Linked DNA regions of Desulfosarcina ovata subsp. ovata. The protein of the gene in region 1 interacts with the protein of each later gene in a pairwise test. Links are inferred from orthologs where the notes say so. Each region holds a gene or a part of one and is shown on either strand. Other genes may lie near its edges.

What was found.
Region 2: the proteins of GN112_RS26060 (region 1) and acpP interact in binary tests that used the Escherichia coli proteins (3 or more experiments, as listed by UniProt). The link is inferred for Desulfosarcina ovata subsp. ovata from one-to-one orthologs.

Annotation. Positions count from the first base shown.
Region 1 is NZ_AP021879.1:5,942,113-5,951,451, reverse strand. Bases 1,989-4,744 are described here. They hold GN112_RS26060 (acyl-CoA thioesterase), read right to left. Parts: upstream 3,702-4,744; coding sequence 3,276-3,701; downstream 1,989-3,275. Other genes in these bases: GN112_RS26050 (homoserine dehydrogenase), read right to left, coding at 4,440-4,744; thrH (bifunctional phosphoserine phosphatase/homoserine phosphotransferase ThrH), read right to left, coding at 3,759-4,382; GN112_RS26065 (DUF167 domain-containing protein), read right to left, coding at 2,942-3,256; GN112_RS26075 (hypothetical protein), read left to right, coding at 2,120-2,431. In the rest of the region: GN112_RS26090 (hypothetical protein), read left to right, coding at 1-590; GN112_RS26085 (sigma-70 RNA polymerase sigma factor region 4 domain-containing protein), read left to right, coding at 587-1,318; GN112_RS26080 (hypothetical protein), read left to right, coding at 1,468-1,716; more of GN112_RS26050, read right to left, coding at 4,745-5,756; GN112_RS26045 (DUF3999 domain-containing protein), read right to left, coding at 5,909-7,273; GN112_RS26040 (DUF2339 domain-containing protein), read right to left, coding at 7,270-9,339.
Region 2 is NZ_AP021879.1:4,642,416-4,645,281, forward strand. Bases 101-2,772 are described here. They hold acpP (acyl carrier protein), read right to left. Parts: upstream 1,715-2,772; coding sequence 1,487-1,714; downstream 101-1,486. Other genes in these bases: fabF (beta-ketoacyl-ACP synthase II), read right to left, coding at 181-1,422; fabG (3-oxoacyl-[acyl-carrier-protein] reductase), read right to left, coding at 1,819-2,565; GN112_RS20565 (acyl-CoA dehydrogenase family protein), read right to left, coding at 2,562-2,772. In the rest of the region: more of GN112_RS20565, read right to left, coding at 2,773-2,866. UniProt on the Escherichia coli protein: Carrier of the growing fatty acid chain in fatty acid biosynthesis.

The DNA.
Region 1 (9,339 bases):
TTTTTCTGTACCTGCCGAATTTGATTTCGTCGAAGATCGGCGTCGAGCACGATTACCAAGTGCTGGAATATCTGGGGCCAAGTTATAGCGACAGCAATCTCGACGAATCGGCCATCACCCTTGCCGCGACGTTCACGCGATCAAACCGAGTCAATCTGTGGGATATCTGGACGTTTTTTGATGTTCACAAAGGCAGGTACGGGCATTTCTGGGTTCCATCGTTCCAGCGTGACATCCAGGTCACGGCGGGATTTACATCCACGGCCACCACGTTCCACATCACCGATATCGAGTATTCTGATTACTGGCTGCCCAATGATGCCACGGGCCGGCATCTATTTTTCAGGTTTCCCGATGGGACATATGTGTTCCGGGCCGTGACCGGGGCCACCGATACCACACTAACTATTGATAGTGCGATTGGAGTCGCATGTGCGACCGCCGATCTTGATAGGCTGTATGTTGGGTTCCTGCATTTCTGCCGGTTTAGTATCGATGAGCTGACCGCCGAGTATAAATTCAAACTGCCCACTGCCGCCGACCTGAATCTTAAATTTGTCACGATTCCGTTTGAGGCACCAGCCATATGAACAAACTGTTTTCCGGCATATGCAAAAAGTGCAGTCATCGCGCAACATGTGAAACCCCATGCGAACCGGTGCGTCTTTATGTGAACGAAATCGGCGACACTTTCGAACCGATTTCCAAGGACGAGAACGGCCGGGAGATTCACATATTAAAGCCGTCATATAAACAGACACACCTATCGACATATTTGACCGAACGGCCCGAACATGTGCTCGATGAGCTGGCCACCGAAAGCGAGAGTCCGTTCATTGGTGTGGATTATCGCAACAAACAGACGGGAGTTTTTATCGATAGGTTTTTTAGGGGCTGGACTTATGACGAATTGGCGGAAAAATATGATTGCACGCCGAATGTTGCACATAGTCACTATTGCAAAGCCGTAGCAAAATTGCGTCGTGGCATTGATTTTCTGGACTCGCAACAGCGGGCGCTGATGGCAGCCGAAAACATCAAGACGGCAATCCCCAAAGGTTTGAAGTGGGCGATCATGCACACAGTGCTGGGCATTGGCCGCCGACTGATCGCAGATCTTGAAGGCGTGAGAGTTGGATCCGTCGACCAGACCATCCGGCGGAATCTCGACCGCCTGGCAGCCGGCGAGATCGAACTATTTAATTTCTCCGACGAAGAACGGGAAGATGCAAAAAAACGTGTGAAAAAGTTCCGGGAATACACCAGTGCGCGCCAAAAAATCACCCACAGTAAGAAAAAGAAATCCAAAGCCGCCTGATACGTCGACGTCTTCAGATCGAAAAACTTACTTAAAGTAAGAATTCTTAATTAATACAATAGTTTATTGACTATTTAGCCAAATCGGTATAGGGTTTTTTGCATGCGATCGCAACCGACAAACTTCAAAAAACGATGGAGGTCACAGTCATGCAGAAAACAGTCGCCATTAACGATGCCGCCGAACAGATTCAACGAACCATCACCATGCTTGAAATCGTCAAAGAGGGCGTGTGGGGCGCCGACAGCCTGGACGAACGCGAAGCGTGGGCATACATCGCCAAAAATATGCTCGTCCAGGAGATTGACAATCTCAGTGTCACCATGGGGGACCTGAACGATGTCATCGGAAAAAGCCACCGAATCGATGACCGAGTGCGTCTGTCCACTGTGCGGTAAGCATCATCGGATCAGAATCTATTACACTGGCAGGGGCACGCCGCGTATATTTTGTGATTATTGCCGATGGCATCGCATTGTTTCACATGATGTGGATGATGAAGCTTATGTGGTTGCCCTTAATAAACTTGACGATGATGCCAGCCTGCGGTATGCGTAAAGTGTCGTGGTAAGTCCCATGGCCCGGTTTGACAGCCGGAAACACAAAGGCGCATGAGCGCCAGATTTCACAGTACGGCGCTATTTTTGTTTCTGTACTGTGATCAGAACGGCGGCGCATGTTCGGGGGTCGAAAGACCCGCCGGTTTCCTTTGTGACCGGTCTGTCAACCGGATGTGTGCCGCCATTTTTATTTGACAGTGAAGATGGCGGCCTCTTAACCATTCACAAAGGAGGCAAGCTCATGCAACACCACCACCTTTCCACCCGTTCCATCCGCCGTAACCATCGTCTATTTTTTTGGTCAATCATCGCACTGGCGACCTTTATTATAGGTCTGCAGATCGGGGTGGCCGTTGAAGCCGGAAACCAGCAGGAAATCGAGTCCAGCTACCAACGCCAGATTGACCGGCTCCATGATCAGATCGAGTACCTGACTGGCCAACCGGTCCCGGTCGTGACCGAGACCAAATACCAAGGTGCCGAGCTGCCCGGCGGGTTCTGGCTGTTGGGTTCTGGACTGGTGGCACTGATCGCCAGGAAAGGACCGAACTGATCCACAAGCCTGTAATCAATCAAAACGGCCACCCGGGAAACTGGATGGCCGTTTTTGTTTCTTCATTCATTATGAATCGGGGCGGAAATGGTTGGTCCCCACATTAGTCCCCACAAAATATTTTTGATTACATGTCATATTCACCCTTCTTGAACCAAAATCATCATGACGAAAATTCCATACAACCAAAAACCGTACATTGGCACCTGGATCATTTTATCCAGTCTTTCGGGGGCGTATTTCAATAAGTGTGTGGGGAAACTAATAAAAATGTGGGGACCAGTGTGGGGACCAAGAAAAAGGGGTTAGCGCTGAAACTCGCTAACCCCTTGATTTTCTTGGTAGCGGGGGCTGGATTCGAACCAACGACCTTCGGGTTATGAGCCCGACGAGCTACCAGACTGCTCCACCCCGCATCAATTTGTAAAAAAAGAATTTAAACGAAATTATCCCGATTGTCAACAGGCGATTCAAAATACTTTAAAAGCGGTGATTGCGATGGTTCCGGGTTTACCCGTCCACCCATGAACGGATCAGCTTGCGGATCGTCTCTCTCTCAGGACTGCACTCTGGGCAGCCGATCAGGACCTGCTTGTTGCGCCCGGTATGCCCGGAGACGATTTGCACAGCCGATTTGGGCACGGGCAGCAGGCTGGCCAAAAATGCACTGCAGGCCTTGTTGGCCGCATTGTCCACCGGCGGCGCAGTGATATTGAGCTTCAGGGCGTCGCCATGCAGGCCGGCGATCCGGTTTTTGGAAGATCGCGGCTGTACGCGGATCTTGAAGATCAGCCCGTCTGGTTTTTCCTGGATGATGAAAGTCATGGTTGGTGATTTGTGAACCCTACCCCTCTGCCCTTTTAATCATTTCCCGGATAAAATCCGGCGGGCGCACCACCTTCCCCTGGCCGTTGACAAAAGCGTGGCGGGTGTATCCCGTGGTATGGGTCACGCTGCCGTCTTCGCTGGTGATGGTGTAGTCGAACTGCATGCCGGCGCGAAAGGCCGTGTTCAGCGTGGCCTCGATCACCAGAATGTCGTCGTAGCGGGCAGGTGTGAGATATTTGCAGTTGACCTCGGAGACCGGCAGCATCAGCCCCCGAGCTTCGATCTCCCGGTAGGGCAGCCCCAGGTGGCGGAACAGTTCGGTACGGCCCATCTCGAACCAGCGCAGGTAGTTGGCGTGGTAAACAATCCCCATGGTGTCGGTATCGCCATAGATCACCCGATAGGTGGTCCGGTGACAAATTCGATTCGATTCAGTACTCATGAAATTTCTGATTGGTCCAGTCGGTTCAGTTAATCTGATCGGTTCACTGCTCACCGTTCACACTTCGCGGTTTACCCCCTCACCAAGCGCCTTCCCAAATATCACCTTCAACTCGTCATAAGTGGTCGCCACCGGAAACTGTGGGTATTCGTCGATCACGTTCTGGGGCGGACGGAAGAGAATTCCCTGCTGCGCCTCCTTAAGCATATTGACGTCATTGTAGGAATCGCCCATGGCCAGCACCTCGTAGTTCAGGTTTTTGAAGGCCTGGACCACCTTGCGTTTGCCGTCGGGCTGCCGCAGGTTGTAGTCGGCGATGGCCCCGCCGGCATCAATGGTCAAGCCATGGCAGAGCAGCGTGGGCCAGCCGAGTTTCTCCATCATGGGGCGGGCGAATTCAACAAAAGTGTCCGAGACAACGATCACCTGGGTTCGCGCCCTGAGCCAGTCCAGGAACTCCCTGGCACCCGGCATGAGCTCCATGGTGGCAATGACGTCGGTGATGTCTTTCAGCTTGAGGCGGTTGGCCTCCAGAATGGAAAGGCGCCGCTTCATGAGCACGTCGTAATCGGAAATATCCCGGGTGGTCAGCCGAAGTTCTTCAATGCCCGTGCGTTCGGCCACATTGATCCAGATTTCCGGGATAAAGACGCCTTCCAGATCTGAACAGATGATGTGCATGGTCCCTCTTCTCAATCTCCGGCTTCCGGTTTTCGCCGGAAGGCCAAAATAATGGTCTTAGTCCTGCCCGTTCTGGTCTTCGATACGGATCAGCATGGGCGCGCCGACCATGACATCCAGGACGCTGATTTCAGCCAGGGCCTTGGAGACATCCGCCTCGCGGGCCTGGTGGGTAAGCATGACCACCGGCACCGAGCCGTTGGCTTTCCTGCCTTTCTGGTGAACCGACTTGAGGCTGATGGCATATTTCCCAAGAATACCGGAAATGGCCGCCAGCACGCCGGGCCGATCCAGGGCGTCGAAACGGAAGTAGTAATTGGTCACGATATCGTCCATGGACATGACGGGTATGGAACGGATCGTGTCCGCCTGAAAGCCCATGACCGGAATCCTGCCGGCCCCATCGGACGCCAGGTTTCTGGCGATGTCGGCCAGGTCCGAGACAATGGCGCTGGCCGTTGGCATCATGCCCGCCCCGTGACCGTACAGCAGGATCTCGTCCACGGCATCGGCCTTGATGCTGATGGCGTTGAGCGTGCTGTTGACATTGGAAAGCAGGTTGTCGAAGGGAATCATGGTCGGATGCACCCGCGCCTCCACCGACTCACCGTCGAACTTGGCGATGGCCAACAGTTTGATGCGATACCCGAACTGGGCGGCAAATTCGATATCCAGCGGCGTGATCCGGGAAATTCCCTCGATGAAAACATCATCAAAGTTGATTTTCATGCCGAACGCCAGGGCCGAAAGAATGGCCAGTTTATGGGCCGCGTCATATCCGCCCACATCCAGAGTGGGATCGGCTTCGGCATACCCCTTGGCCTGGGCCTCGGCCAGGGCGGTTTTAAAATCGACCCCCTCGTCGGTAATTTTTGAAAGGATGTAATTGCAGGTGCCGTTGAGAATTCCGGTCATACCGCTGATCCGGTTGCCCACCAGGGATTCCCGGACCGCCTTGATAATCGGCATGCAGCCGCCCACACTGGCCTCGTAGGCCAGATCCACGCGGCGGGCAGTGGCTGCCTCGATAATGGCATTGCCGTGCTTGGCCAGCAGCGCCTTGTTGGCCGTGACCACATGTTTGCCGCCGGCAATGGCGCCCATGATCAGTTTTTTGGCGATCCCCTCCCCGCCGATGGTCTCGACGACAATGTGGACATCCGGATCGGCGATGGCCGCCGCTGCATCGGGAATCATCACTCCCGGTGCAAGATCAAGACCGCGCGCCCGATCCATATCGATGTCGGCGACATACTTCAAATGCAGCGCGCATCCAATACGGTCCCGGATGATATCCCCGTTGTCCAGAAGCAGACGGGCCACCCCCGTTCCCACGGTACCGCATCCCAAAATGGCAACATTCACCTGTTTCATATCCGACTCGTTCCTGATACGCGTTGTTTTTGCTCACTAACATTATGGTTAATTTGGACTTTTCTTATGACCTGCCCCTGAAAGTCAATAGAAAAGGGGGCTTTTTGGGAAGGATCGCCGTATTTGGTTCGTTGGTGGGCACCCGTCACCGCTTACCCTTTCAACCGCCGGGCCAGGCGCCAGGCCATACCGGCCACCACCAGCACCCCGGCCAGAAGGATCGACCAGAGCACGATCCGCCTGGTGGGCAGCGGTTTGAGTTGCGGCTTCAGGCACTGGGGACCGCCGAGAACGAACGACCGGCCCTGGGGCTCCACCCAGCGCTCGATCCCCTGGCCCTGCTGGCGGCCAATGCCGTCGAAAAGCGCCGCCACATTGACAGTCAGCGGCTGTGCCAGGGTGTTGCCGAAGGCCAGGGTATAGGGTCCGTTGCCCCTGGCGATGAAATACAGATCATGGGGCCGGTAGCCCATGGACAGTTCGGGAACGGCATTGCCGATGGTGCTCTCACTATCATCCACCGCCAGCCGCCAATAGCGGTCCATGGAGATGACCACGGTTTTCGGTTCACTGGACAGGGCGGTGCCGTCCCTGTCAATCCGGTAGAACAATCCTTTGAACCGCCGGGTCCAGTCGTCATCAGGATCGGCACGGGACCAGAGGGTCGCTTCCGCCATGCTGTTGGCCTGGCTGAAAATGAGATTGATGCGGTCCACCGGAAACGCGCCGCCGGTTTGATACAGAAATTCGCCCGGGGTGCCCATGACCGGCGTGCCCTTGATTTTACGGTATGCGCGCACCGGTTGGCGGCCTTCCGGGGGTTTACGGCCCTCGACAGCGGTCAGGACCAGCGCCGGGCCGTCATCCAACTGGCGCAGTCGCAGGTAGCGCCGCTGGGACGACTTCAGCGGGATGGTGTTGTTCAGGAGGCGATGGCTGCCGTACTGGATATCGGAAACGGCCCAGCGAGGATGCACGGTCGTCCAGCGCACCAGATCGTCCCCGGCGTCCACGGCCAGAAGGCTCATCCGGTTGGCGCCGTCCGGTTTCCAGGTCAGGCGCAACCCGGCCAGGTTGCGGCCCGTCCGGTTCAGGTCGATGAGAAACTTTCGCGGCACGCCGGCCGCCCCGGTGCCGGAATCCTGGGGGTCGATCCGCACCACGGTGCCGTCCGCCCCGGTATGCACCTCGATGCCGTAGCCGCCGGCAACCGTAGCGGGCGTTTTTGGCAGGGGAAAAAACGGTAATGGCTGCCACGGGGATTCGGCCTCCCGGCTGCTGGCAAAACGGATCAGATGCGGCACCACCTCACCGGCCTGGTTGAACACACGCAGGTCGCCCAGATCGGTTCGAGAGGTATGCTCATACACCGTTTTCGGCAGGCTCAAGGCCGCCACCGGTGTTCCCACGGGCACCGTGATACGGATACCATAGGCAAAGTCATTGGGAGACAGCCCTGCCGCGCCAGCCAGCTCAGGCCAGACCAGCAGCAACGCCAACCACAGCCATCTTCTCATGGGGTATCTCCTTTCATATCTGACGGCGGCAAGGGTGTGAAAAAACCGATCACCAGCAACAGGGCGCCCACGGCCAGAAATGAGACGATCCGTGAGATGGTGCCCGAACCGGACAGGTCAACCACAAACAGTTTGCCGACCACAACGGCCAGCAAGGTGGCACCGGAAAACCAGAGCGCACGCTGTCTGAAGCGATTGGCGGCGATCATTCCGCCCAGGGCAACCAACCCCCAGAGTACGGCCACCGCCGCCTGGAACAGGCCCGAGCGAATCATGAGGTCCCAATCATAGGCCACGCCGGCCAAGTGGTGAACCGTACGGGCCACCACGGCGGTGAGCCAGAACAATCCGCCGATAGCCGGGACGCCCCACAACACGCCCGGCGGAAGGGACGCGGCCGGCAAAAGTGCCTTTTGGCGGACAATCCGAACCCAGTTGACCACCACCAGAAAAACGAAAAGCTGCACCAGGTCCATGGGGTTGAAGAGCGGCAGATATGGCAGGGGCCGGGGATCGCCATCCATGAAAAGGCCCCGAATCCCCCACGCCACCAGTCCGAATACCAAAAAGGCCGGCAGCCACCCCTGATAGGAAGCCGTCCAGGGCCGCAAAGGCCAGCCGGTCACCGTTCTCAGCCGTATGAGCAGGCCCACGGCCACTGCCGGCAGCGCGCCCCAGGCGGCAAACGCCCACACCGGAGCGCCATCGGCCATCCGGTCCAGCAGCCATGCGCATTCCCAACTGAGCAGAAAGACAACGAACAGCGCGCCGGTCACATGCCAGACGGCAGACACGCGGGCTGGCCAATCACGGTCCAGGGTGCGCAGCAGGTAACCATGCGTGCCAAGGGCCAGGGGCCAGACGGCCAGCCACCACCCCTGAAAAGGATGCCGGAAGTAGATGTGGCCGCTATTGGCCGCGGCGATCAGAATCATCGCGGGAAGCAGTCCCAATGCCGGCCAGCGCAGTCCCTTCCAGTCCAGGCGACGGTAGCATACCCCCATGGCCATGGTATTGATGCCCACAAAGGCCATGGCACCGGCCAGTTCGTGGCGCCGGGAAAGGCAGCGGTCGATTTCGTTCAGTCCCGTACCGAACCACCAGGCCAGCCCCCAGGCCAGCACGGGTGCGATGAGCACCCGTTCCGGCCGGTAAAGCCGGTCTTGAAAGCGTTCCAGCAGAAAGGCGCTGAGCAAACCGGCAAGGCCAATCATCATGCCGCCCATAAAGCGGTTGTTGAAGACCGCCAGGGTGCTTCCGCCAGCGTGGCTGCCCATCAGAAAAGCGATCCCCGCACCCACCTGAAGAAGAAGCCCGAACCCGCGCGCGGTCCAGCGCTTTTGGCGCAGCCCCACCCACACCAGGCCGGCGCCCTCCAGGCTCCAGGCCACGGCCGTCCAACTGCCGGACAGGGCCAGGGGAATGGCCAGGCTGCCAAAGATGACCCCCAGGGCCAAAAACGCCTCGACCAACGCGGCCAGGCCGTCCCCCCGGCGGCGCCACAATACCGTGGCCAGACCGGTGTAAATCAGTCCCATGGCAACGGCACTCAGGGCCAGCCCCAGGGAAAACTGCTTCACCAGCCCCACCTGCAGGCTGAACACCACCAGGGGCATGCCAAAAACCAGGGTTCCGTCCACATACCCTTTCAGCCGTGGCGGTTGCCGCAGGGCGAAAAGCACGGAAATGGCCAGGTAAAAGACAAAGAAAAGAATTAAAAACGGCTCGGTGGTGGCAAAATAGGGGCTCTGGTAATACTGCAGCCCCCAGGCCGCACCAATCCCAAAGGTGAATACGAAGCCCAACAGGTTCAACCAGCGCCAGGCCTTGAACCAGGCGATACCGAATATCCCGGCGTTGAGCAGGGCGTAGTAAGAGAAAAGCATGACGTGGCTGCCCGTTCCCGTGGAGAGCAGCACCGGTGACAGGAAGCCGCCGGCCGCCCCGATAACGGCCATGACGGCCGCGTCCTGGAGCACGGCCAGGATACCGGAAAAGACCACCAGTCCGACCATCACCAAAAAGGTAAGCGGCAACGGCACCAGGTGGAACAGCCGGGCGGCGGC
Region 2 (2,866 bases), 1.3 Mb from region 1 along the record:
ATGGATCACCGCAAGAAAAAAAACCGGAGGCGGGATCCGTACCCAACGGACGATCGCCCGCCGCCGAGGATCGACTTTCCGATCACAAAAAAGGAATCCCGGGTGTGCCTGAAATGGTTCGCACCCGGGATTCTTTCTATTTGATTGCGGCTGTTTTAAATTGAAATCGGTTGTGTCGGATCAATCGATGTAACGCTTGATCACCAGGCTGGCATTGGTTCCGCCGAATCCGAATGAGTTGGACATGGCATAGGTCAGGTCGGCCTTACGGGCAACCTTGGGCACGTAATCCAGGTCGCACTCGTCGTCGGGATTCTCCAGATTGATCGTGGGCGGGATGATCCCGTTCTTCAGGGTCAGCACGGTAAAGGCGGTTTCGATGCCGCCAGCGCCCCCAAGAAGGTGCCCGGTCATCGATTTGGTGGATGAAATGGGTACGTTCGGGGCAAAATCACCGAATACCTTTTTTATCGCCCGGGTTTCGTAAAGGTCGTTGAGTGGCGTGGATGTACCGTGGGCATTGATGTAATCGATCGCCTCACAGGAGATGCCGGCACTCTCAATGGCCGCCCGCATGCAACGGATCATGCCGTCTCCATCCGGACTGGGGGAGGTCATGTGGTAACCGTCGCCGCTTTGACCGTAACCCACCATTTCGGCAAGGATCGTGGCGCCCCGCGCCAGTGCGTGCTCCCGTTCTTCGATGACGATCATGCCGGCACCTTCGCCCACGATGAAGCCGTCGCGATCGCGATCGAACGGACGGGAGGCCTTTTGCGGATCGTCGTTGCGGGTGGAAAGCGCCTTCATGGCATTGAAGCCGGCGATGCAGGTGGGGGTGATCACGGATTCCACCCCGCCGGTAATCATCGCGTCGGCCTGCCCGCGACGGATGGTGTTGCAGGCATCGCCGACGGCATGGGAGCCCGCAGCACAGGCTGTTGCCACCGAAATGTTGGGTCCCTTGGCGCCTACGTGAATGGAGATCATTCCAGGCGCCATGTTACCGATCATCATGGGGATGAAAAACGGACTAACCCGTTTGGGCCCTTTTTCCTGAATGTTACGGGCCGTCTTCTCGAGAATTTCCAGACCACCCAATCCGCATCCGGTGATCACACCCACGCGGTGACTGTTGGTTTCATCGATGGTCAGACGGGCATCCTCCACGGCCATACGGGCGGCGGCCACGGCGTAGGCAATAAAGTTCTCCGTGCGTTTGGCCTCTTTTTTGGGGAGAAAATCTTCCGCATTGAAATCTTTTACTTCCCCTGCAATCTTGGTGGTGAAGGCGCTGGCGTCAAACCGAGTGATTTCACCGATGCCGGATCGGCCTTCACAAAGGGCCGACCAAGTCGTATCAACGCCAACCCCCAATGGGGTAATGAGTCCCAAGCCTGTAACAACAACCCGTCTGCTCAACGATTCCTTCCCTTCTGGAACAATGTAATAAAAATAATTCTAAATTTTTAATTCAAAATTGGTTTCAGTGGTTTTTGATGTAGTCGAAGGCGTCTTTGACGGTGACCATCTTTTCTGCGTCTTCATCGGAAATATCCACATCGAATTCTTCTTCCATGGACATGATCAACTCCACGAGATCCAGGCTGTCTGCACCAAGGTCATCAACAAAGGAGGCTTCGGGAACCACTTCGGCGATATCTACACTGAGTTTCTCGGCAATGATCTTTTTGACTTTATCTTCTGCGGACATGTTGTTCTCCTTTCAAACGGTCAAAATTAAGAATTATGGGATCCGGGCAGACAATGGTGATGAACCATGCCCGTTTTTCCGTAAGTCAATTTTAAAACTGGCGCTTACATATACATGCCGCCGCTGACATGGATGACCTGACCGGTGATGTAGTCGGCAGCCGGGGAGGCGAGAAACGCAACCGCAGCGGCGACATCCTCGGGCGTTCCGATGCGTGCCAACGGAATCTGGCTGATCATGGCCGCCTTGGCCTTGTCACCGAGATCCGAGGTCATATCGGTAGCGATGTAACCGGGGGCCACGGCGTTGACCGTAATGTTGCGGCTGGCCAACTCCTTGGCCACGGCTTTGGTCAGGCCGATAATGCCTGCCTTGGCGGCAACATAGTTGGCCTGGCCGGGGTTGCCGGCGGCACCCACCACCGAGGTGATGTTGATGATGCGGCCGTAGCGCTGCTTCATCATCGCCTTGCCGGCGGCTTTCATACAATTGAAGGCACCTTTCAGGTTGACATCCAACACCGCGTCCCAGTCGCTTTCCTTCATGCGCACCAACAGGCCGTCGCGGGTGATGCCGGCATTATTGACCAATACATCGATTCGCCCGGCTTCTTTAATAACCCCCCCCAGGTAGTCGGCGACGGCATCTGTCGAGGCCACGTCCACCTGATGGTAACAGGCCTTCCCCCCGGCTTCGCGAATCGCTTCGGCGGTGGCTTCGGCGGCATCGCTGTTGCTGCTGTAGTTGAAATAGACCACGGTTTCCGGTGCGCTCAATGCGGTGCAGATGGCCCGCCCGATGCCCCGGGACCCGCCGGTGACGACAACCACACGATCGGCGGTTTCGGTCATGACGCCCTCTCGAAAATGTGATCGGCGATGCGATCCATGTCATCAATGCTGCCGCGGCAACTGGCGTCGAGTGTCGCCAGTTCCAGTGACTGCAGAAATTCATCGGCCGCTGCGGCATCAATCGTTTGGCAACCCAGTATGATCAGGCGCGCTTTGTCGGCCACCAGGCGGGCGCAAGAGGCAGCGAAGACCCGTGCGGCAGCCATCGTGGGCCCGTCGGCGGGCGAGGCGGCCGAGCGGGCCATGGCGTCGCCGACTTCCACATGCGTCATCGTGTCGGCCAGGGCGAACATCACCTGCT